DNA from 2 places in the Streptomyces sp. NPDC111628 genome. Region 1 is predicted to be linked to the other one. Evidence: riboswitches for the same ligand, from Rfam matches in the RefSeq annotation. Region 1 holds a riboswitch; the other holds the start of a gene.
The links. Region 1 has a riboswitch for thiamine pyrophosphate ahead of thiO (glycine oxidase ThiO). Riboswitches for the same ligand answer to the same signal wherever they lie in the genome.
Positions count from the first base shown of each region.

Region 1 (11,595 bases):
TCGTAGGCGTAGGACTGGTCGGCGTCCGTCGCGGCCGCCGCCGGCTGCTGGCCGGTGCCGTACCCGGAGTCGGCGTACACGCCGTACGAACCGGTGTCGTCCGGCATGGGCTGCGGCGCGTAGACGGCGGTGGTCTCCGCGGCCATGGCGTCGGCCGGGCGGGCCGGGGTGAAGACGTCGTCGCGGTCGTAGTCCTCGTGCCCGTACGAGCCGGTGTCGTCCTGGCCCGGGGCGTGGCCCTGGGCGCGCTCGTCGTAGCCGTCGTGGTGGTCCTGGCCGCCCTCGGCGGGTTCGAGCCCGGAGACCTCCAACGTCGGTTCCTCGCGGCCCCGTTCGGGACGTCCGCGCTTGCCGACGAGGCTCGCCGGGGCGTTGACCGCCCAGCCGGCCTCGAAGCCGCGGCGGAACGACAGGGTGACGTAGGTCTGGCCGACCGCGAAGGCGGCGGCGCCGACGCCGATGACGAGCACGTTCGACATCAGCACACCGGCCACGACGCCGACGAAGCCGGCGAAGGCCAGCAGCCGCCAGCGCAGCCGCGCCTTGTACTGCAGCAGCACCTCGCCGAGCAGCCACAGCGCGACGCCGCCGAACGCGATGTAGAGGACCGTCCAGCCCATGTACGCCCCTCTCCCAGTGGCCGTTACGCAGTGTGTCGCAAATACGTGCGGCCGGTCTAGGCCCGCGGTGGGTGGTGCAGGCCCAGGTTCTCGTAGATTTCCAGCGTCGCCGTGGAGTTGTTGAGCGTGATGAAGTGCAGTCCGGGCACTCCCTCGGCCAGCAGCCGTGCGCAGAACTCCGTGGCAAACTCGATTCCGATCGAGCGTACAGCGGCCGGATCGTCCTTGGCTGTGAGGATCCGCTCTTTCAGCTCCGCCGGGAACGAGGCGTTGCTGAGCTTCGGCAACCTCTCCAGCATCTTCACACTGGTCACCGGCATGACCTCGGGAATGACCGGGGTCGCGCAGCCGGCCGCGGCGACCCGGTCGCGCAGCCGGAGGTAGGAGTCGGGCTGGAAGAACATCTGGGTGATGGCGTAGTCGGCGCCGGCCCGGCACTTGTCGACGAAGTGCGTGACGTCCGTGTCCCAGTCGGCGGAGCGCGGGTGCATCTCGGGGAAGGCCGCGACGCCGACGCAGAAGTCGCCCGACTCCTTGATGAGCCTGACCAGTTCGGCCGCGTACGTCAGGCCCTCGGGGTGCGCGATCCAGTCGGCGTTCGGGTCGCCGGGCGGGTCGCCGCGCACGGCCAGCATGTTGCGGATCCCGGCGTCGGCGTACTGGCCGATGATGTTGCGCAGCTCGGCGACGGAGTGGTCGACGGCGGTGAGATGGGCCACCGGTGTCAGCGTGGTGTCGGCGACGATCTGCTGGGTCTCGCGGACCGTGCCCGCGCGCGTGGAGCCGCCGGCGCCGTAGGTCACGGAGACGAAGTCGGGGGCCACGGCCTCCACCCGCCGCAGCGCGCTCCAGAGGTTCTTCTCGCCCTTGGGCGTCTTCGGCGCGGAGAACTCGAACGAGTACGTCGCCTTGCCGGTGGCGAGGATGTCACGCACCGTGCGGGCGCGATCCGTCCTCGTGCTTGCGGTTCCGAGGGCCATATGGGCAGGTTAGCCAGGGTGCGGCGGTCACCCAACCGGATGCGGGACTTTTGTCCACATTGTCGAGTTGTTGTCCATCCTTTGGACACCTGCCCGCCTGCCCGCCTGCCTGCCCGCAGGGGCGACGCCCCGCGACGACGTGCGGCTACCCCTGTGCCGGGACCTGCCGCAGCCGCTTCGCGAACTCGGCCGCCGCCGCGCCCGGGTCCTCGGCGGCGGTGATCGCGCGGACGACGACCACGCGCCGGGCGCCCGCCTCCAGCACCTCGTCCAGATTGCCGAGGTCGATGCCGCCGATCGCGAACCAGGGGCGGTCGGTGCCCAGCGCGGCCGTGCGGCGGACCAGGTCGAGGCCGGGTGCGTGGCGGCCGGGCTTGGTGGGGGTCGGCCAGCACGGACCGGTGCAGAAGTAGTCCACGCCCTCCTGGGCCGCCGCGGCGGCGGCCTCGGACTCGGCGTGCGTGGAGCGGCCGATCAGCACCTCGTCGCCGAGGATCGCGCGGGCGGCGGGCACCGGCAGGTCGCCCTGGCCGAGGTGGAGCACGTCGGCGCGGGCCGCGTGCGCGACGTCCGCGCGGTCGTTGACCGCGAGGAGCTTGCCGTGGCGGGCGCAGGCTTCGGCGAAGACCGCCAGGTGCTCCAGTTCCTCCGCCGCCTCCATTCCCTTGTCCCGCAGCTGCACGATGTCGACGCCGCCGGCGAGCACGGCGTCCAGGAACTCGGGCAGGTCGCCCTGGCTCCGGCGGGCGTCCGTGCACAGGTAGAGCCGGGCGTCGGCGAGCCGGGCGCGGGCGGCGGTCGGGGCGGTGTCGGGCATGCGGGTGGTCCCCCGGTCGTTCGGTGGCGTGGGCCCGTGACGGGCCCCACGACGGTGGCGTACGGGCACGGCGCCCGGCGTGCGTGGCCCGCACGCCGGGCGGTGTGGCGGATCGGTGGTGCCGGATCGGTGGTGGAGGTCAGACGGCGAGCGCCTGGGCGCGGCGCTTCACCTCCGTACCGCGATTCTCACTCAGCGCCTGGGCGGGGGTGCCGGGCAGGCTCGGGTCGGGCGTGAAGAGCCACTCCAGCATCTCCTCGGCCGTGAAGCCGTCGTCCCGCAGCAGCGTCAGGGTCCCGACCAGGCCCTTGACGACCTTGTCCTCGTCGATGAAGGCCGCCGGGATGTGCAGCGCGCGGTTCTCACCACGGCGTACGGCGATGAGCTGGCCCTCCTTGATCAGCTGGCGTACCCGGGTCACCTCGACGCCGAGCATCTCGGCGATGTCGGGAACGGTGAGCCAGGCGGGCACGAGAGCATCGGTCTTTGCGTCAATCTCGGTCACGCCTCCAGCCTGCCACCTGGCACTGACAGTCGGAAACCTGGCTACGCCGTGGCCGCCGTCGCCGCCTTCAGCGGCTTCGCCGGGTCGGCCAGCAGCTCCGGGTCCATCGGCGTACCCGCCTGGATCAGGCGCCTGCCCTGTGCCAGGTCGCGGGGGCGGCCCACCGCGAGCAGGGCGATCAGGCGGCCCTCGCGCAGCCAGCAGACCGTCCACGCCGGGCTCGCGGGGTCGCCGCGCCACAGGGTGGTGTCGGCGGCGGTGTGGTGACCGGCGTACTGGACGAAGCGGCCGAACTGCTCGGACCAGAAGTAGGGCACCGGGTCGTAGGCCGCCGGGACCTCGCCGCCCGGGGCGCCGACGATGTCGGCGGCGACCGTGCGCGGGCCCTGGAGGGCGTTGTCCCAGTGGTGCACCAGCAGCCGCTCGCCGTAGCGCGCGGAGGGGAAGGAGGCGCAGTCGCCGACCGCGTGGACGTCCGGCGCGGAGGTGCGCAGACGGTCGTCGGCCAGGACCTCGCCGTGCGCACCGAGGGCGATGCCGGACCCGGCGAGCCAGCCGGTGGCCGGGCGGGCGCCGATGCCGACGACGACCGCGTCGGCGGGCAGCCGGGTGCCGTCGGCGAGGACGACCCTGCCGGACTCACCGGGGCCGCCGGGCTCGACGCGCTCCACGCGCGCGTGGGTGCGCAGTTCGGCGCCTGCGTCGGCGTACCAGGCGGTCATCGGTGCGGCGACCTCGGCGGGCAGCGCGTCGGCCAGCGGCCGGTCGGCGGCCTCCACCACGGTCACCGCGCAGCCCGCCTCGCGCGCGGCGGTGGCGAACTCGGCGCCGATCCAGCCCGCGCCGACGACCACGACGTCGTGCTGCCGGGCGAGCACCGGACGCAGCCGTTCCGCGTCGTCCAGGGTGCGCAGCAGGTGCACGCCGGGCACGCCCTCGGCGCCGGGGAGCCGGACCGGTTCGGCGCCGGTCGCCAGGACGAGGACGTCGTAGGGCACGGGCCCCTCGGAGGTGTCCAGGACGTGCTCCGCGGGGCGGACGCCCAGGGCCTCGCAGCCCAGCCGCAGGGTGATGCCGAGGGCCTCGAAGTCGACGTCGAAGGCGGAGCCCTCGGCGGTGCCGAGCAGGACGGCCTTGGACAGCGGGGGGCGGTCGTACGGTTGGTGCGGCTCCGCGCCGATCAGGGTCACCGGGCCGGTGAAGCCCTGTTCCCGCAGGGCGACCGCGGTCTGCACGCCCGCCATCCCGGCGCCCACCACGACCACCCGGCGCTCCGCGTCCGCCGCCGGCCGCCGTCCTCGACCCCGTTCCCGCGTCTGCTCGCTCACCCGATCACCATAGACACCCGGCGTTCCTCCGGTCGGTGAGGCTCCCTTACCCGTGCGACGCGCCGCGGGCTAGGGTGGCCGACGCAAGGCACTCGCGGGAGCCCGGACGCACCGGGCTGAGAGGGAGGCTGGCGGCCTCCGACCGTACGAACCTGATCCGGGTCATGCCGGCGAAGGGAGGGGCTGGACGCCCATGTCGTCTCCGTTGTCGTCTTCATCACACACACCTCCGCACCCGCCTCGTACACCCCGTACACCCGACGTGCTCGTCGTCGGCGGCGGGATCATCGGGCTCGTCACCGCCTGGCGGGCCGCGCGCCGCGGGCTGGTCACCGCCCTCGTGGACCCCGAGCCGGGCGGCGGGGCGGCCCAGGTGGCGGCCGGGATGCTGGCCGCCGTCACGGAGCTGCACTACGGCGAGGAGACGCTGCTCGCGCTGAACCTCGCCTCGGCCCGCCGCTACCCGGAGTTCGCGGCCGAGCTGACCGAGCTGACCGGTCACGACCTCGGTTACCGGCGCTGCGGCACGCTCGCCGTCGCGCTGGACGCCGACGACCGCGCCCACCTGCGCGAACTGCACGCGCTCCAACAGCGGTCCGGCCTGGAGTCCGAGTGGCTGTCGGGGCGCGAGTGCCGGCGCCTGGAGCCGATGCTCGCGCCGGGCGTGCGCGGGGGGCTCCGGGTGGACGGCGACCACCAGATCGACCCGCGCCGCCTCGCCCACGCACTGGTGGCCGCCTGCGAACGCCAGGGCGTGGTCTTCCACCGGGTGTGGGCCGAGCGGCTCACCGTCGGGCGCGGGGACCGGGCCACGGGCGTCGTCACCGCCGCCGGCACCGCCCTGGAGGCCGGGCAGGTGGTGCTGGCCGGGGGCAGCCTGAGCGGGCGGCTCGAGGGCGTGCCGGAGGCCGTACTGCCGCCGGTGCGGCCGGTGAAGGGGCAGGTGCTGCGGCTGACCATGCCGCGGACGGCGGTGCGGGCGCCGCTGCTGAACCGGACCGTGCGCGCCGTGGTGCGCGGCAACCACGTCTACCTGGTGCCCAGGGAGAGCGGCGAGCTGGTCGTCGGCGCGACCAGCGAGGAGCTGGGCTGGGACACGACGGTCACCGCGGGCGGCGTCTACGAACTGCTGCGCGACGCGCACGAGCTGGTGCCCGGCATCACGGAGCTGCCCCTGACGGAGACCCGCGCGGGTCTGCGTCCCGGCTCCCCGGACAACGCCCCGCTGCTCGGCCCGACCGCTCTGGACGGCCTGCTGCTGGCCACCGGTCACCACCGCAACGGCGTCCTGCTCACCCCCGTCACCGGCGACGTCATGGCGCACGCCCTGACCACCGGGGAGCTGCCGGAGGAGGCCCGCCCCTTCACGCCCCGGCGCTTCGGTGCCGACGCCGCGCCTTCCCCACTCCCGCACCTCTCGGAGCAGCCCGCATGAACATCTCCGTCAACGGCGAGCCGCGCGAGGTGGCTCCCGGGACCGCCCTGGGCGCGCTGGTGGGCACGCTCACCGCGGCCCCGTCCGGGGTGGCCGCCGCCCTGAACGAGACCGTCGTCCCGCGCGCGCGGTGGTCCGCCACCGCCCTGGCCGACGGCGACCGTGTCGAGATCCTCACCGCCGTCCAAGGAGGCTGACCATGGCCGACGATCCCTTCGTCCTCGGCGGCACGACGTACGCGTCCCGCCTGATCATGGGTACGGGCGGGGCGCCCAGCCTGGACGTGCTGGAGCGCGCGCTGGTGGCCTCCGGGACGGAGCTGACGACCGTCGCGATGCGGCGGGTGAACGCCTCGGTGCACGGCTCCGTGCTGTCCGTGCTGGAGCGGCTCGGCATCCGGGTGCTGCCGAACACGGCCGGCTGCTTCACGGCCGGGGAGGCGGTGCTCACCGCCCGCCTCGCGCGCGAGGCGCTCGGCACGGACCTGGTCAAGCTGGAGGTCATCGCCGACGAGCGCACCCTGCTGCCGGACCCGGTCGAGCTGCTGGACGCGGCGGAGACGCTGGTGGACGACGGGTTCACCGTACTGCCGTACACCAACGACGACCCGGTGCTCGCGCGGAAGCTGGAGGACGTCGGGTGCGCGGCGATCATGCCGCTGGGCTCGCCGATCGGGTCCGGGCTCGGGATCCGCAACCCGCACAACTTCCAGCTGATCGTGGAGCACGCGCGCGTGCCGGTGATCCTGGACGCCGGGGCCGGTACGGCGTCGGACGTGGCGCTGGCGATGGAGCTGGGGTGCGCGGGTGTGATGCTGGCCTCGGCGGTGACGCGGGCGCAGGAGCCGGTGCTGATGGCTTCCGCGATGCGCTCCGCGGTGGAGGCGGGGCGGTTGGCCCGGCGGGCCGGGCGGATTCCGCGGCGGCATTTCGCCGAGGCGTCGTCTCCTGCGGAGGGCTTGGCGGTGCTGGATCCGGAGCGGCCCGCCTTTCAGTGAGCCTGCGCTGTACTGAGGTTTTGTCTCCCACCCGCGCACCACCCGTTTCCGGCCAAGAGGTGGCCCGACCCGTCGTGGTGCCTCACCGTCGGCGGCGCACGGTGCGTGGGAAGCGTCACAGATGCGCTGCAGTACCGGTCCTATTCCGTTCGGCGAGGCGGGGTGTCCGTGGTGGCTCGTACACTCACCTGCGTGGACACGACCCTTCAGGACCCTCTCGTCGGGCAGGTGCTCGACGGCCGGTACCGCGTCGAGGCGCGGATCGCGGTCGGCGGGATGGCCACGGTCTACCGGGCCGTGGACACCCGCCTGGACCGCGTGCTCGCGCTGAAGGTGATGCACCCGACGCTCGCGACCGACGCCACCTTCGTCGAGCGGTTCATCCGCGAGGCCAAGTCGGTGGCCCGGCTCGACCACCCCAATGTCGTCCAGGTCTTCGACCAGGGGGCCGAGGGGGCGTACGTCTACCTGGCGATGGAGTACATCGCGGGCTGCACCCTGCGCGACGTGCTGCGCGAGCGCGGGGCGCTCAGGCCGCGGGCCGCGCTGGACATCGTGGAGCCGGTCCTGGCCGCCCTCGGCGCCGCGCACCGCGCGGGGTTCGTGCACCGGGACATGAAGCCGGAGAACGTGCTGATAGGTGACGACGGCCGGGTCAAGGTCGCCGACTTCGGCCTGGTCCGCGCCGTGGACACCGTGACCAGCACCACCGGTGCCGTCCTCGGCACCGTCTCCTACCTGGCGCCCGAGCAGATCGAGCACGGCACCGCCGACCCCAGGGTCGACGTGTACGCGTGCGGTGTCGTGCTGTACGAGATGCTGACCGGCGCCAAGCCGCACGACGGGGACTCCCCCGCTGCGGTGCTCTACAAGCACCTCCACGAGGACGTGCCGCCGCCGTCGGCCGCCGTGCCGGAGATGGCGTACGAGCTGGACGAGCTGGTGGCCGCGGCGACCGCGCGCAACCCGGAGATCCGGCCGCACGACGCCGTGGCGCTGCTCGCGCGGACCCGCGAGGCGCGTGAGTCGCTGAGCGCGGCCCAGTTGGACGCGGTGCCGCCGCAGGCGCTCGCCGCGGAGCACGACAACGCCGACGACCGCACGAGCGTGATCCCGCGCGCGCTGACGATGCCCCGGCCGCTGCCCGTCAACGAGGACGACGAGTCCGCCGGCCCGGACGGCCGCTTCGCCTCGGACGGGATCAACCACACCAGCCGGCTCGCCGCTCCCCCGCCGGCTCCCTCCCCGTCCCGGCGGCTGCGGCTGCGCCGCGGGCCGCTGACGATCGTCGTGGCCGTCCTGCTGGTGCTCGGGGTCGGCACGGGCGTCTGGTACATCAACTCCGGCCAGTTCACCAAGGTGCCGCCGCTGCTGTCCAAGACCGAGGCCCAGGCCCGGGACCGGCTGGACGACGCCGGTCTCGACGTCGGCAAGGTGCGGCACGCCTACAGCGACACCGTGGAGCGCGGCAAGGTCATCAGCACCGACCCCGGGGTGGGCGACCGCATCCGGAAGAACGACTCGGTGGCGCTCACCGTCTCCGACGGCCCCGACACCGTGAAGCTGCCGGACGTGACGGGCTACCGGCTGGACAAGGCCCGGACGCTGCTCGAGGACGAGGGGCTGGAGCCGGGCATGGTGACCCGGGCGTTCAGCGGCGAGGTGGCCAAGGGCTTCGTGATCTCCACCAAGCCCGGGTCCGGCACCACGGTGCGCGCGGGCTCGGCGGTCGCCCTGGTCGTCAGCAAGGGCAGCCCCGTCGACGTCCCGGACGTCACCGGCGACGACCTGGACGAGGCACGGGCCGAGCTGGAGGGGGCCGGCCTGAAGGTGAAGGTCGCCGACGAGCGGGTGAACTCGGAGTACGACAGCGGCCAGGTGGCCCGGCAGACGCCGGAGCCGGGCGGCCGGGCCGCCGAGGGGGACACGGTGACGCTCACGGTGTCCAAGGGGCCCCGGATGATCGAGGTCCCGGACGTGGTCGGGGACAGCGTGGACGACGCCAAGCAGAAGCTCGAGGACGCGGGCTTCGAGGTGGACGAGGACCGCGGGCTGCTCGGGCTGTTCGGCGACACCGTGAAGGAGCAGTCCGTGGACGGCGGGGACTCGGCTCCCGAGGGGTCGACGGTCACCATCACGATCCGCTGACCCGGCGGCCGATCAGGCCGGACACCTGGTCAACGGGGCGTGCGCAAAGGGCTGTTGCCCCCTCTGCTTCCCCCGGCGGGGACCGCTACTATGGCGGCTCCGCAGACGGTCGGGGCCTGCGGTGGCGGACGGGGGGAGGGCGTCTTGACGGCGGAACCGGTCGTACGGACGGCCGTCACCGACGACTGGCAGGTGAGCATCCTCGGCCCGGCCGGCAACCCGGTCGGCGGCGGGGTCATCGTCCCGCCCCGCTACGTGCTGACCTGCGCCCACGTCGTGACGTCGGCCATGGGCGGACGCCTGGAGGACGACCCGCACGCCACCGTCACGGTGACCCTCAGCAGCGGGCTGAAGCTGACCGGCTCCCCGGGCGGCGGGCACCGCTACACCGGCGGGACCTACCACGAGGACGTCTCGGTGCTCACCCTGCACGGCGACCTGGGGCAGGCGGGCGGCCGCTTCCCCACCTCGCACGCCCATCTCTCCACCGGCGGCTACGCCGCCAAGCGGCCCATGCAGGTGTACGGCTATCCACAGGGCCAGCCGCACGGGGTGTGGGCGGACTGCCTGATGGCCGGCCGGGGCGGCCCGGAGTCCGCGCTGATCCAGCTGAACGACGCGCCGGACACCGGCCGCCGGGTGGCCCGCGGCTACAGCGGCTGCGGGGTCCGGGACGCCACGACGTCCCGCGTCGCCGGGCTCGCCGTACTGCGCGACAAGTCGCCCGAGGCGGGCGTGACCTGGATGATCCCGCTGGAGCGGCTGGCCCGCGACTGGCCCCCGTTACGGGCGGCGCTGGCGCTGTCCGGCGACCGTGTCGCGCCGCTGCCCGCGCCGGGGACGCCGGACCCGGACGACGGCCCGTTCGACGACGAGGCCATGGACGACCTCTACCGGCTGCTGCTCGACGGCCGGCTCGCGATGCCCGGTCTGGTGGCCCTGCGCGACGACGCGCTCGGGCCGGTGCGCCGCCCCTGGCAGGGCTCCCCCGAGGACATCCTCGGCATCGTGCACGACCTGCGGCACATCGCCCAGGCGGGCCGGCCGGTGCCGCCGCTGCTGACCTTCGTCGCCGCGCTGTCCCGGCGGGTCCCCGGGCCCCGCGGGCAGGAGCTGGCCCGCTGGGTGCGCGGGCGGGCGGGGCACTGCACCCCCGCCGTCGATCCCGGTCCGCTCCTTGAGCGCCGGGTGCGTCCCGGCGGGGCGGGCACCCGGTGGACGTACGCCACCTTCCGGGTCACTCCGGCCTCGCCGGGCCGGCACTACCTGCTCGACGTCTTCCGGCAGCACGAGGGCGCCCCGCGGGAGGCCGTGCAGCAGTACACCGAGGCCATGCGGCTGGGGCGGCTGGAGCGGCTCGTGGTGGACGAGATCATCCGGATGCGCCGGGAGAAGGCCATCGACTCCCCGGACCTGTTCGTGGAGTTCGTCCTGCCCCGCGAGCTGCTGGGCCGGCCGGTCGACGGCCTGCCGATCACGACGCCGAGCGGCGCGGAGGTGCGTCTGGGGGTGGTGCACCCGGTCGCCGTGCGCAGCCTCGAGCGCCAGAACGCGTCGGAATGGGTCGACTGGGGGCATAACTGGTCCCGTAAGTGGGACAGGATGAAGGCATTGTCCGCACTCTCCGGAGAGGGCGTGGTCGCGGTGGTCCCCGCCCGGAACCAGGACGGTTCGTCCTACGAGGCCCTGTTCTCCGCCCTGTACGCGGACGACGGACCGCTGGCCCTGGTCCTCGGGTTCCCGCCACGGGTGCCGCGCAGGCGGGCCCCCGACGCCGAGTTCGACGCGGCGCTGGACGCGGGGGTGCCCGCCCTGGTGTGGGCGCACGACGAGGAGGACGGGCCGTCCGTCGCCGCCGACCTGCCGGACCGGTTGCGGACCGCCGGGGCGCGCACGCTGCCCGGGGAGGTGCTGCGGGCCCGCCGCGGGGAGTGGTCGTCCCGGCCCGGTGCGGCCCGGCCGCGGGTCGGGGGCGGGCTGCGCCTGGGCTTCCTGTGGGACCCGTTCGACCGGCTGCCCCCGCACACGCCCCTGACCCCACCAGCTCCCGCTCCCGGAGGTGCCCCGTCGTGACCGAGCCCGCAGCCCCGCAGCCGCCGGCGTGGTGGATCTACCGCGGTGACGGTGTCCCGCACAACGGCATCGAACGGCTGCCCGACCCGCCGAGCTGGCGCCCGCTGCAACAGGGCATGCCGCCGCAGGACGAGCCCGTGCCACCGCAGCCCGCCGACACCCGGCGCGGGCGGGTCTTCCAGGTGGACCACGGCCTGGTCGACGCGGTCAACGCGGCCCTGCTGCTGCGCCGCCCGCTGCTGCTGACCGGGCGCCCGGGCACCGGCAAGTCCACCCTCGCGCACGCGGTCGCCTACGAGCTGGGCCTCGGCCCCGTCCTGCACTGGCCGGTGACCTCGCGCACCACCCTGCGGGACGGCCTGTACGCCTACGACGCCATCGGCCGGCTGCACGAGGCCAACCTGCGCCGCGCCGGACTGGAGACCGGGGGCGGCACCGGCGACATCGGCCGTTTCCTGCGGCTCGGGCCGCTGGGCACGGCACTGCTGCCCCGCCACCGGCCGCGGGTCCTGCTCGTCGACGAGCTGGACAAGAGCGACATCGATCTGCCCAACGACCTGCTCACCGTGTTCGAGGAGGGCCGCTTCACCGTCGAGGAGCTGCTGCGGCTGCCGCCGGAGCAGCGCACCGTCCCGGTGCGGACGGCGGACGGGCAGAGCGCCCCGGTGACGGACGGCGAGGTGGAGTGCTGG
Region 1 is NZ_JBVKBZ010000007.1:339,203-350,797, forward strand. It holds gene ACZ7MF_RS34135 (SCO2102 family sporulation regulator) at 1-620, opposite strand, end outside; gene metF (methylenetetrahydrofolate reductase [NAD(P)H]) at 677-1,600, opposite strand; gene thiE (thiamine phosphate synthase) at 1,746-2,417, opposite strand; gene ACZ7MF_RS34150 (Rv2175c family DNA-binding protein) at 2,557-2,922, opposite strand; gene ACZ7MF_RS34155 (NAD(P)/FAD-dependent oxidoreductase) at 2,964-4,250, opposite strand; TPP riboswitch at 4,335-4,446, shown strand; gene thiO (glycine oxidase ThiO) at 4,444-5,685, shown strand; gene thiS (sulfur carrier protein ThiS) at 5,682-5,882, shown strand; gene ACZ7MF_RS34170 (thiazole synthase) at 5,885-6,682, shown strand; gene pknB (Stk1 family PASTA domain-containing Ser/Thr kinase) at 6,875-8,830, shown strand; gene ACZ7MF_RS34180 (VMAP-C domain-containing protein) at 8,975-10,903, shown strand; gene ACZ7MF_RS34185 (AAA family ATPase) at 10,900-11,595, shown strand, end outside.

Region 2 (11,595 bases), on a different contig from region 1:
CGTTCTACGTGCCGTTCCTGGCCACGTTCGTCGCCATGATGCTGGCGGCCGACGACGGTGCCTGGCGCGTGCTCGTCTTCCTGATACTGACGGTCGTCAGCGACACCGGGGCCTACGCCGTCGGCTGGCGCTTCGGCAAGAAGAAGCTCGCCCCGCGCATCAGCCCCGGCAAGACCCGCGAGGGCCTGCTGGGAGCGGTCGCGTTCGCGATGGCGGCGGGCGCGCTGTGCATGCAGTTCCTGATCGACGACGGCACCTGGTGGCAGGGCCTGCTGCTCGGCCTCGTGGTCGCCGTCAGTGCCACCCTGGGCGACCTCGGCGAGTCCATGATCAAGCGAGACCTCGGCATCAAGGACATGGGCACCCTCCTGCCGGGCCACGGCGGCATCATGGACCGCCTGGACTCCCTGCTCCCGACGGCACCGGTGGCGTGGCTGCTGCTGGTGATCTTCGTCGGGTCGGGTTGACAGCCATCCGGTAGCATGGGAAGGGCCTGCGGCTTCTGCTGCGGGCCCTTCCGTGTTCCCCGCTGTCGCGGGGGTGTCCCCGTGAGGTCTCCTGGCTCCGGCACGGCCCTGCCGTTGTCCCCGCAGACGCGGGGGGTTGCCACAGGCCCGCCGTCATGAGGAGTTGTCCGACCGTGGCCCGTCCAGCCCCCGGTGAGCTGATCTTTGCCGCACCCCGCGGAGCGAAGCGGCCGCCGCGGCACCTTGCCGATCTCACGCCTGCCGAGCGCAAGGAGGCTGTCGCCGCGATCGGTGAGAAGCCGTTCCGTGCGAAGCAGCTCTCGCAGCACTACTTCGCGCGGTACGCGCACGCCCCCGAGCAGTGGACCGACATCCCCGCCGGTTCGCGCGAGGGGCTGCGGGAAGCGTTGCTGCCCGAGCTGATGACGGTCGTGCGGCACCTGTCGACCGACCAGGGGACCACGCGCAAGACGCTGTGGAAGCTGTTCGACGGGACGCTCGTCGAGTCGGTGCTCATGCGCTACCCGGACCGGGTGACCATGTGCATCAGCTCCCAGGCCGGCTGCGGCATGAACTGCCCGTTCTGCGCCACCGGCCAGGCCGGCCTGGACCGCAACCTGTCGACCGCCGAGATCGTGCACCAGATCGTGGACGGCATGCGGGCGCTCAGGGACGGCGAGGTCCCGGGAGGCCCCGCGCGGCTCAGCAACATCGTGTTCATGGGCATGGGCGAGCCCCTCGCCAACTACAACCGGGTCGTGGGCGCCATCCGCCGGCTCACCGACCCCGAGCCCGACGGGCTGGGACTCTCCCAGCGCGGGATCACCGTCTCCACGGTCGGTCTCGTCCCCGCGATCCACCGCTTCACCGGCGAGGGCTTCAAGTGCCGCCTCGCCATCTCCCTGCACGCCCCCGACGACGAGCTGCGCGACACCCTCGTCCCCGTCAACACGCGGTGGAAGGTGCGCGAGGTGCTGGACGCCGGGTTCGAGTACGCGGCGAAGTCCGGGCGCCGGCTGTCCATCGAGTACGCGCTGATCCGCGACATCAACGACCAGGCCTGGCGCGGCGACCGGCTCGGGCGGCTGCTCAGGGGCAAGCCCGTGCACGTCAACCTGATCCCGCTCAACCCCACGCCCGGCTCCAAGTGGACCGCGTCCCGGCCCGAGGACGAGAAGGCGTTCGTCGAGGCCATCGCGGCGCACGGTGTGCCGGTGACGATCCGGGACACCCGTGGGCAGGAGATCGACGGGGCGTGTGGTCAGCTCGCCGCGAGCGAGCGGTAACCTGACCGGCGGCAGTACTGATTCAAGTCATCACATCTTCATATTCCGACAGGGGAGCGCCACAGCGCTGAGAGTGCGGCACCGGCCGCAGACCCTCCGAACCTGGCCCAGGTCATTCTGGGTAGGGAGATCGGTCACCACTCGAGCTGTTGCGCCCTGCCCGGGACCCTCGCCAGGGGTTCCGGGCGGGGCCGCGTCTTCTCCTGGTCACCCAGGAGGAATTCAGTGAGCATCACCAAGAAGGTCAGTGTCCTGGCCGTCGGACTCGGCATGGTCGGCACGCTGGCCGCCTGCGGATCGTCCGACGACGGCGGCGACGGCAGCGGCTCCGGCGGCTCCAGGACCGTGACCCTGGTCAGCCACGACTCGTGGGCCGCGTCCAAGGACGTCATCGCCGCCTTCGAGAAGAACTCCGGCTACAAGGTCAAGGTCCTGGAGGACGGCGACGCCGGGCAGGCCGTGAACAAGGCCATCCTCACCAAGGACAACCCGCAGGGCGACGTCTTCTTCGGCGTCGACAACACGCTGCTGTCCCGCGCCCTCGACAACGGCCTGTTCCAGCCGTATGAGGCCAAGGGGTCCGACCAGGTCCGGCCCGAGTACCGGGCCGACCTGGACAAGCACCGGGTCACGCCCGTCGACACCGGCGACATCTGCGTCAACTACGACAAGGCGTACTTCAGCCGGCACAAGCTGACCCCGCCCAAGACCCTCGACGACCTGGTCAAGCCCGAGTACAAGGACCTGCTCGTCACCGAGAACGCGGGCAGCTCCTCGCCCGGCCTCGGCTTCCTGCTCGGCACCGCCGCCAAGTACGGCGACGGGGGCTGGGAGGGCTACTGGAAGAAGCTCAAGGCGAACGGCGTCAAGGTCGTCGACAGCTGGGAGCAGGCCTACAACGAGGAGTTCTCCGGCTCGGCCGGCGGCAAGAAGGCCAAGGGCGACCGTCCGCTCGTCGTGTCCTACGCCTCCTCCCCGCCCGTCGAGGTCGTCTACGCCGACCCGCAGCCGGCCACCGCCCCCACGGGTGTCGCCGACGGCACCTGCTTCCGCCAGGTCGAGTACGCGGGTCTGCTCAGCAACGCCAAGAACCCCGAGGGAGGCAAGGCGCTCCTCGACTTCCTGCTGAGCCAGAGCTTCCAGGAGGACATGCCGCTGAACATGTTCGTCTACCCGGTGCGGGAGGGCGCGCAGGTCCCCGAGGTGTTCTCGAAGTTCGGGCCGCAGGCGAAGGACCCGCAGACCCTCGACCCGGCGAAGATCGCCGACAACCGCGACCAGTGGGTCAAGTCGTGGACCTCGCTCGTACTGAAGTGAGCCGGGACGGCAAGCAGCCGGTGAGGTCGGGGCGGACCGCGCGCGGGAGCGCGGCTCGGCTCGGCCTCATGGCCCTGCCCGTCGCGTTCTTCGCGGTGTTCTTCGCCTACCCCGTCGCCGCCATCGTCGCGCGCGGCCTGGAGGTCGACGGGGTCTGGCAGCTCGGGCGGATCGGGGACGTGCTCGCGCAGTCCGACGTGCGGCACGTGCTGTGGTTCACCACCTGGCAGGCGCTGGCGTCCACCGGGCTCACGCTGCTCGTCGCGCTGCCCGGCGCGTACGTCTTCGCCCGCCTCGACTTCCCCGGCAAGCAGGTCCTGCGGGCCGTGGTGACCGTGCCGTTCGTGCTGCCGACGGTCGTCGTCGGTACGGCGTTCCTGGCGCTGGTCGGGCGCGGCGGGCTGCTCGACGAGCTGTGGGGTCTGCGCCTGGACACCACGGTGTGGGCGATCCTGCTCGCGCACGTCTTCTTCAACTACGCCGTCGTCGTCCGCACCGTCGGCGGACTGTGGTCGCAGCTCGACCCGCGGCAGGAGGAGGCCGCCCGGATGCTCGGCGCCTCGCGGACCCGGGCCTGGACGCAGGTCACCCTGCCCGCGCTGGCGCCCGCCGTGGCCGCCGCCGCGCTGATGGTCTTCCTGTTCACCTTCACCTCCTTCGGCGTCGTCCAGATCCTCGGCGGGCCCACCTTCTCCACCCTGGAGGTGGAGATCTACCGCCAGACCTCGCAGGTCTTCGACCTGTCCACGGCCGCCGTCCTGACGCTGATCCAGTTCGCGGCGGTCGTCGCCGTCCTCGCGGTGCACGCCTGGACGGTGCGGCGGCGGGAGACGGCGCTGCGGCTCGTGGACGCGGCCACGACCGCGCGCCGGCCGCGCGGAGCCGGACAGTGGGCGCTGCTCGCCGGCGTCCTGGGCGTCATCGCCGTCCTGCTGGTGCTGCCGCTGGCGGTACTGGTCCAGCGGTCGCTGGGCGCGTCCGGCTTCGGCTACTACCGGGCGCTGACCCGCGAGGACGGCGGCGCCTTCCTCGTCCCGCCGATCGAGGCGATCGGCAACTCCCTCCAGTACGCCGTCGCCGCCACCGTCATCGCCGTCGTGATCGGCGCGCTGGCCGCGACCGCGCTCACCCGGCGCGACGCGGGCCGTTTCGTGCGCGGGTTCGACGCGCTGCTGATGCTGCCGCTCGGGGTGTCGGCCGTGACGGTCGGGTTCGGGTTCCTGATCGCGCTGGACGAACCGCCGCTGGACCTCAGGTCCTCCTGGATCCTGGTGCCGCTCGCGCAGGCGCTGGTGGGCGTCCCGTTCGTCGTACGGACCATGCTGCCGGTGCTGCGGGCGGTGGACGGACGGCTGCGGGAGGCGGCCGCGGTGCTGGGCGCGTCGCCGTGGCGGGTGTGGCGGGAGGTGGATCTGCCCATGGTGCGGCGTGCGCTGCTGGTCGCGGCCGGGTTCGCCTTCGCCGTGTCGCTGGGGGAGTTCGGCGCGACCGTGTTCATCGCACGGCCCGACAACCCGACGCTGCCGGTCGCCGTGGCGCGCCTGCTGGGCCGGCCCGGGGACATGAACTACGGCCAGGCGATGGCCCTTTCGACGATTCTGATGCTGGTGTGCGCCATGGCCCTGGTGGTGCTGGAGCGGCTGCGGACCGACCGGAGCGGGGAGTTCTAGACATGGCGCCCAGCCTGTTGAGCCTGGAAGGCGCGACCGTCCGCTTCGGCGGGCGGGCCGTACTCGACGACGTCGGCCTGGGGGTCGCCGAGCACGAGGTGGTGTGCGTGCTCGGGCCCAGCGGCAGCGGCAAGTCGACGCTGCTGCGGGCGGTCGCCGGACTCCAGCCGCTGGACGCCGGGCGGGTGACGCTGGACGGCCGGGACCAGTCCGGGGTGCCCGCGCACAAACGCGAGGTCGGGCTGATGTTCCAGGACCACCAGCTGTTCCCGCAGCGGGACGTGGCCGGAAACATCGCCTTCGGACCGCGGATGCGCGGCGCCTCCCGGGCCGAGCAGCAGACCCGGGTGGCGGAGTTGCTGCACCTGGTCGGACTGCCGGACGCCGCCCGCCGGTCCGTCGCCGCGCTCTCCGGTGGGGAGCAGCAGCGGGTGGCGCTGGCCCGCGCGCTCGCGCCCCGGCCCCGGCTGCTGATGCTGGACGAGCCGCTCGGCCAGCTGGACCGCTCGCTGCGGGAGCGCCTCGTGGTCGAACTGCGGGAGCTGTTCGGGCGGCTGGGCACCACGGTGCTCGCCGTGACGCACGACCAGGGCGAGGCGTTCGCGCTCGCCGACCGGGTCGTGGTGATGCGGGACGGGCGGATCGCCCAGTCGGGAACGCCCCTGGAGGTGTGGCAGCGGCCGGCGGACGCGTTCGTGGCCCGTTTCCTCGGCTTCGAGAACGTGGCCGAGGCGTCCGTCGTCGGACAGGCCGCGGACACCCCGTGGGGCAAGGTGCCGGTCCCCGAGGACGCCCCGCAGGGCGCGCGGACGGTGCTCGTGCGGCCGGCCGGCGTCCGCGTCGTCCCCGCCGAGGAGGGCCTGCGCTGCACGGTCACGGCCCGCACCTTCCGCGGCACGCACGTCGCCGTGCACCTCCAGCCCGAGGACGCGCCCCGTCTGGAGGCGGCCTGCGCGCTGCGGGCGGCGCCGGAGGTCGGGGCCTCGGTCGGGGTGGAGTTCGACGCGGCGGACGTCGTCGTGCTCGGCCGATCGGACGGTCCCGGGTGATCGTCCGCTCGTAGGGTGACGGCATGACACTCCTCGCACACGACCGGTACTGCGACGAAATCGTTCACCAGGTGACCGGGCTCAGAGCCGTGGTCGGCTCCGGCGCGGACCTGTCCGCCACCGTGCCGACCTGCCCGGACTGGACCCTGGAGGACCTGGTGCGGCACGTGGGCCGGGCCCTGCGCTGGACCGGGCTGATCGTCGGCACGCGCGCCGAGCAGGACGTCCCGGTGGACCGCGCGCCGGGCGCCGAGGGGCCCACGGTCAGCGGGGACGCGGCGGCGCTGGACGCGTGGCTGGCGGAGTCCGGCGAGGTCGTCGCCCGCGCCCTGCGGGAGGCCGGTCCGGACGCGCACGCGTGGTCGTGGGCCGGTCTCGACACGGCGGGGTTCTGGGCGCGGCGGATGACCCATGAACTCGTCGTGCACGGCGCGGACGCGGCACTCGCGGCGGGCCGGCCCCGTCCGGCGGTCCCGCCCGAGGTGGCGGCCGACGCGATCGACGAGTGGCTGGACATCGTGCGGTTCGTGCAGCGGGCCCTGCCCGGCGCCGCGGCGAACGAACTGCGTGCCCCCGGCAGCAGCCTCCACCTGCACGCGACCGACGCCCCGCCGGAGCTGAACGCCGAGTGGATCGTCGAACTGCCCGACGACGGCATCACCTGGCGCCGCGGGCACGAGAAGGCGACGGTGGCGCTGCGCGGCCCGCTCACGGACGTGCTGCTGGCCTTCTACGGCCGGCTGCCGCTGGACGCGCCGGGACTCGAGGTGCTCGGCGATCGCAAGCTGCTCGAACTCTGGCTGGAGAAGGCGACGTTCGGCTGACACGACGGTGGCCCGCCCCGGAACGGGACGGGCCACCGCCGTGAACGGGTCGGCGCGGGCGTCAGCTGTTGCTGTTCGCTCCGCGACGGCGCAGGCCGAAGAAGACGGCGCCGCCACCGACGACGACCAGCGCCGCCGCGATACCGGCGATCATGCCGGTGTTGGAGTTGGCGCCGGTCTCGGCGAGGTTGGAGTCACCGGCCGCCGGGGACGGGGCGTTGTCGTTCGGCACGGCCGCCGGGGCGGTGCTCTCCGACTGCGACGGCGCGGGGGCCGACGTGGACGGCTCGGGCGCCGGCGACTCCGTCTCGTCGGACGGGGTCGAGGAGCTCTCCGACGGGGTCGGGGTCGGAGTGTCCTCGGTCTTGCAGGGGGTCGACGGGGTCGTCACGTCCGGCTTGATGTACTCGTCGACGTACCTGTCGGCCTTGACGTGGACGCGGTACTCCGTGTTCGGCTTCCAGTCCACGGCGAAGGAGACGGTGGTGCCCTCCTTCGAGCCCTTGACCGTCTCCTGGCCGACCTGCTCGCCGGAGCTCTTCAGGGAGACGGTGACGGTGGCCGGGATGCCGGCGGGGTCCACGTCGGTGACGGTGATGACACCGTTGTCGCCGTCGCACTTGGCTTCGGCGGAGAACTCGCTGATGTTGCAGGCGAGGGCGTTGCCTGAGGCGCTGAGCGCCAGGGCCGCGGAGGCGGCGACGACGCCGAGGGCGCGGACGCCCCGGCGGGATGCCGTGCGGCTGATTATGGACAGGACTGCCACGTTTGTCCTTTACGGGAGCGCGGATGCGGGGGGTGAAGAGGGTGCCGACGCTCGATGACGCGGCATCAGCACACCCATGAGCCTCACTGGTCTATAAGCGGGGCGTAAGAAGTGTCAACGCATATGCCCGCCCCAGCCGTTGACTTTGCCGTCTTATTAACCGCCGATACGTTTCAGTGCCTCGGGAGCCTCATCAATCCGGCCAACAAGCGCGATTCGGGACTCCATCGTCCGCCCCTTCGCGAGCGTCTGCAGCAGCGGCCACGCCGGCAGCGTCCGGGTCCAGTGCTCACGGTCCACCAGCACCATCGGCGTGGGCTCGCCGCGCGATTCGTAGTAGTTCGGCGTCGCGTTGTCGAAGATCTCCTGCAGGGTGCCGGCCGCGCCCGGCAGGTACACCACGCCCGCGGTGGAGCGGGCCAGCAGGCCGTCCTCGCGCGTGGCGTTGGCGAAGTACTTGGCGATGTGCCCGGCGAACGCGTTGGGCGGCTCGTGGCCGTAGAACCAGGTCGGGATGCCGATCGAGGCGCCGCCGCCGGGCCAGCGCTCGCGCACCTCGAACGCGGACCGGGCCCAGTCGGCGATCGACGGCGCGAACGACGGGACCTTGGCGAGCAGCATCAGGGCGTCGTCCAGCATCCCGTCGTCGAACGGGGCGGCGTACGCGCCGAGGTTCGCCGCCTCCATCGCGCCCGGACCCCCGCCCGTGGCCACCGTGAGCCCGGCGCGGGCCAGCTCACGGCCCAGGCGTGCGGCGCCCGCGTACTCCGCGGTGCCGCGGGCCATGGCGTGACCGCCCATGACGCCCACCACCCGGGCGCCTGCGACGAGTTCGTCCAGCGCGTCCGACACGGCGTCGTCGTGGATCGCGCGCAGCATGGAGGCGAACACGTCACCGTCGGCCTTGGTCTGCTGGAACCAGTCGTAGGCGAGGGCGTCCGGTGTCGCCCCGTAGTCCTCGTCGAGGCGGGCGTAGAGCTCGTCGGGGGAGTAGAGGCGCCCCCGGTAGGGGTCGAAGGGCAGGCCCGGTATGGGCGGGAAGACCAGGGCGCCGGCGGCGCGCACCGTGGCGGCGGCGCCGGGGTCCATCGGGCAGCCGAGGAAGACGGCGCCCGTGGGGTCGGAGGCGAGCAGGGCATCCGTACGGCCCGTCAGGTCGACGGCCTGGACGCGGTGATGGGCGAGTGAGCCGGGCGACGAGACGACGCGGTCGAACGCGTCGAGACTCTCGATCTCCCGGTCATGGGAGGCGTGGTGGGACTGGAACTGGGACAGTGACGGCGACCCGTGCGGTGACCGGGCCTTGCGCTGGGCGGGTGTCTGATCGGGTGTCGGATCCACCCGCCCATGCTAGGCACGGCGCCCGGATCAGCCCTGAACCGCTGCCGGGTCCATCCACACGACCTCGAAGGTGTGGCCGTCGACGTCGTCGAAGGCCCGGCCGTACATGAAGCCGTGGTCCTGGGTCTCGCCGGAGACCGAGCCGCCGGCCGCGACCGCCTTGTCCACCAGCTCGTCGACCTTCTCACGGCTCTCGGCGCTGAGCGCGATCAGCACCTCGCTGGACTTCGTCGAGTCCGCGATCTCCTTCTTGGTGAACTCGCGGTACTTCTGCGGCGTGTGCACCATCACGACGATGGTGTCGCTCACCGGGAACGAGGCGGTGCTGTCGTCGCTGAACTGGGCGTTGATCTCCCACCCCAGCCCGGTGAAGAACTCCTTGGAGGCGTCGAGGTCGTTGGTGGCCAGGTTCAGGAAGATCATCTGCTGGTACATGGGGCCTCTCCCGGGTTCGTATGTCGTGCCGTTCGAAGGGGTAGACGCGAAGCGGCCCCGGAACTCATCGCCGTTGCGCGGACTTTCTCGAAAGAGTTTTTGCCGGTCAGTGGTCCAGCGGCAGCGCCGCCAGCACCGCGACGATCAGGACCAGCGGACCGAACAGGACGAGCAGGGCGGCGGCGCGTACCGCGGCGGCGGCGCGCAGGGTCGCCGGGGGCGCGCCGAGTCGCAGCAGGGCGTCCGTGGTGTCGGCGCGGGCGTGCCTGGCCTCCACGGCCGCGGTGAGCAGGGTGGCCACCGTGCAGCCGGCCACCAGGAGGGCGCCCAGGGCGCTGAGCGGGCCGAAGGCCGGTCCGTCTCCGTCGTACACCGTCGTCGCGACGTAGGCCGCTGCGGCTACGGCGGCCACGACGCCGAGGGGGCGGCCGACACGCTGCGACTCCTCCATCAGGACGCGGCCCGCCAGGAGGCGCAGGGCGCCGGGCCGGGCGGCCTGGAGCAGGCGGCCGCACAGGTGGGTGAGGCCCGGGCCGGCCAGGGCGAGGCCCAGGGCGGTGAGGGCCCAGCCGATCAGGACGCCGGCGGACGGGGCGGTGCCGGGGGTGGGGGCGGCTGCCGCGTTGCCGGTGTAGGTCTCGACGGTGAGGCCCGCGGTGAGGATGGCGATGCCCCAGGGGAGGGCGGTGGTGTTCTGGGGGCGAGGGGTCGGCTCGGCCGGGTTGGCGTCCGCGGGGGGCGGGGGAGCGGCGTCCAGCGTCTGCGTGGTGACGTCCGTCGAAGCCGGGGGGTGGGGATCACTCACCTGCGTTCGCAGGGCGCCGCCTGCGCCCACCCGTGCCGCCCCAGCGGCACGACTGCCCGCAGCCACGGCAGCGGGCTGATTGCCCGCAGCCACGGCGGCGGGCTGCGCGGTGCGGGCGCCGAAGCGGCCGTAGGCGCCGAAGGTCTCGCGGGCCTTGCCCCAGCCGTACGCGCCGAAGCGGCCGTAGCCGCGGGGGGCGGCCGCGGCGGGCCGGGGATCGCGGGGCCGCAGCGTGTGGGCCACCGCGGCCGAGGCGAAGGCCGGTACGAGGACCAGCAGGGTCAGGACGGCCGGGGCGGGGAGGGACTGGCCGACGGCCAGGGCGTCGGCCGCCACGCGGTCGGACGGCGGGCGGCCGGTCAGGCTGCCGCGCAGGTACAGGAAGGCGAGCAGGGCCGCCACCGAGCCGAGCGCGGCGGACAGGGCCGTGGTCGTCGCCGAGACGGCCATCAGCCGGCCCGGTCCCAGGCCGATCGCCGACAGTCCCGAGCGGGGCCGGGTGCCCGGATCGGTGCGGGCCACCGCGACCGCGAGGTACACCGCGGCGGCCAGCGGCGCCGCACACCAGGCCAGGCGGAGGGCGGAGGCGCCGGGCGTGTCGGGGTGGCTCAGCGCGTGGCCGAGGGCGCACAGCAGCAGGAAACCCGTGCCCGCCGAGGCCAGCGCGACCAGCAGGCGGCGCAGGTGGACGGCGAGGTGGGCGGTGCGGGTCAGGCGGAGAGCGAGCACGCCGCCCGGCCTTCCGTTCCGGGAGTCCCGGCGGCACCCGTGGCCACCGTGGTCTCGGCGAGCGGCGGCAGGTGCACGGTCCGTACCCGCCGTCCGTCCAGGAGCGCCACCGCGCGGTCCGCCAGGGCGGCGGTCTGCGCGTCGTGCGTGGCGAGCAGGACGGTGATGCCGTGCGAGCGGGCCGCCGTGGTGAGCGTCCGCAGGACGTGGGCGCGGTCGGCGCGGTGCAGGGGGGCCGTCGGTTCGTCGGCGAAGAGCACCGCCGGGGTGACGGCGAGCGCGCGGGCGATGCAGACGCGCTGCCGCTCGGCCTGCTGGAGTTCGTGCGGGCGTCTGCGCGCCTTGCCGCCGACGTCGAGGCGGTCCAGCCACTCCAGGGCGGCGGTCTTGGCCCGGCGCCGTCCGGTGCCGCGCAGCATGAGGGGGAGCGCGGCGTTCTCCCAGGCGTTCAGCTCCGGGACGAGCGCCGGGGCGGGGTCGATCCAGCCGAAGCGGTCGCGGCGCAGCCGTTCGCGGCTCAGCGGCCCCATGGTGTGCACCGGCACGCTGTTGAACCACACCTCGCCGTCCTGGGGCTTGACCAGGCCGGACAGGCACCGCAGCAGGGTGGTCTTGCCGCTGCCGCGCGGGCCGCTCACGGCGAGGATCTCGCCCTCGCGCACGCCGAGCGACACCCCTTGCAGCGCGGGGGAGCCGTCGTGGTGCTGGAAGTGCAGGGCGCGGGCCCAGAGCACGTCGTTGTCCGGCGGGGCCTCCATGGGCGTACACCTCGGTTCTGATCCGTATTTCCCCGGTCCTGTCCCCCTTCCGGGGGAACGAAGGCGGGGCCGATCGGTCACTGGGCACCGTAAGGAGTCGCCGCGGAGGAAGCCGGACAGCACGCGGCCCCGGGCCGCCGTTCTCACT
Region 2 is NZ_JBVKBZ010000001.1:1,585,786-1,597,380, forward strand. It holds gene ACZ7MF_RS07645 (phosphatidate cytidylyltransferase) at 1-467, shown strand, start outside; gene rlmN (dual-specificity RNA methyltransferase RlmN) at 623-1,753, shown strand; TPP riboswitch at 1,794-1,899, shown strand; gene ACZ7MF_RS07655 (thiamine ABC transporter substrate-binding protein) at 1,979-3,070, shown strand; gene ACZ7MF_RS07660 (ABC transporter permease) at 3,046-4,740, shown strand; gene ACZ7MF_RS07665 (ABC transporter ATP-binding protein) at 4,743-5,789, shown strand; gene ACZ7MF_RS07670 (maleylpyruvate isomerase family mycothiol-dependent enzyme) at 5,813-6,613, shown strand; gene ACZ7MF_RS07675 (LAETG motif-containing sortase-dependent surface protein) at 6,675-7,379, opposite strand; gene ACZ7MF_RS07680 (LOG family protein) at 7,536-8,720, opposite strand; gene ACZ7MF_RS07685 (VOC family protein) at 8,748-9,155, opposite strand; gene ACZ7MF_RS07690 (hypothetical protein) at 9,262-10,689, opposite strand; gene ACZ7MF_RS07695 (ABC transporter ATP-binding protein) at 10,671-11,447, opposite strand.
Region 2: another riboswitch for thiamine pyrophosphate. It lies ahead of ACZ7MF_RS07655 (thiamine ABC transporter substrate-binding protein); the one in region 1 lies ahead of thiO (glycine oxidase ThiO).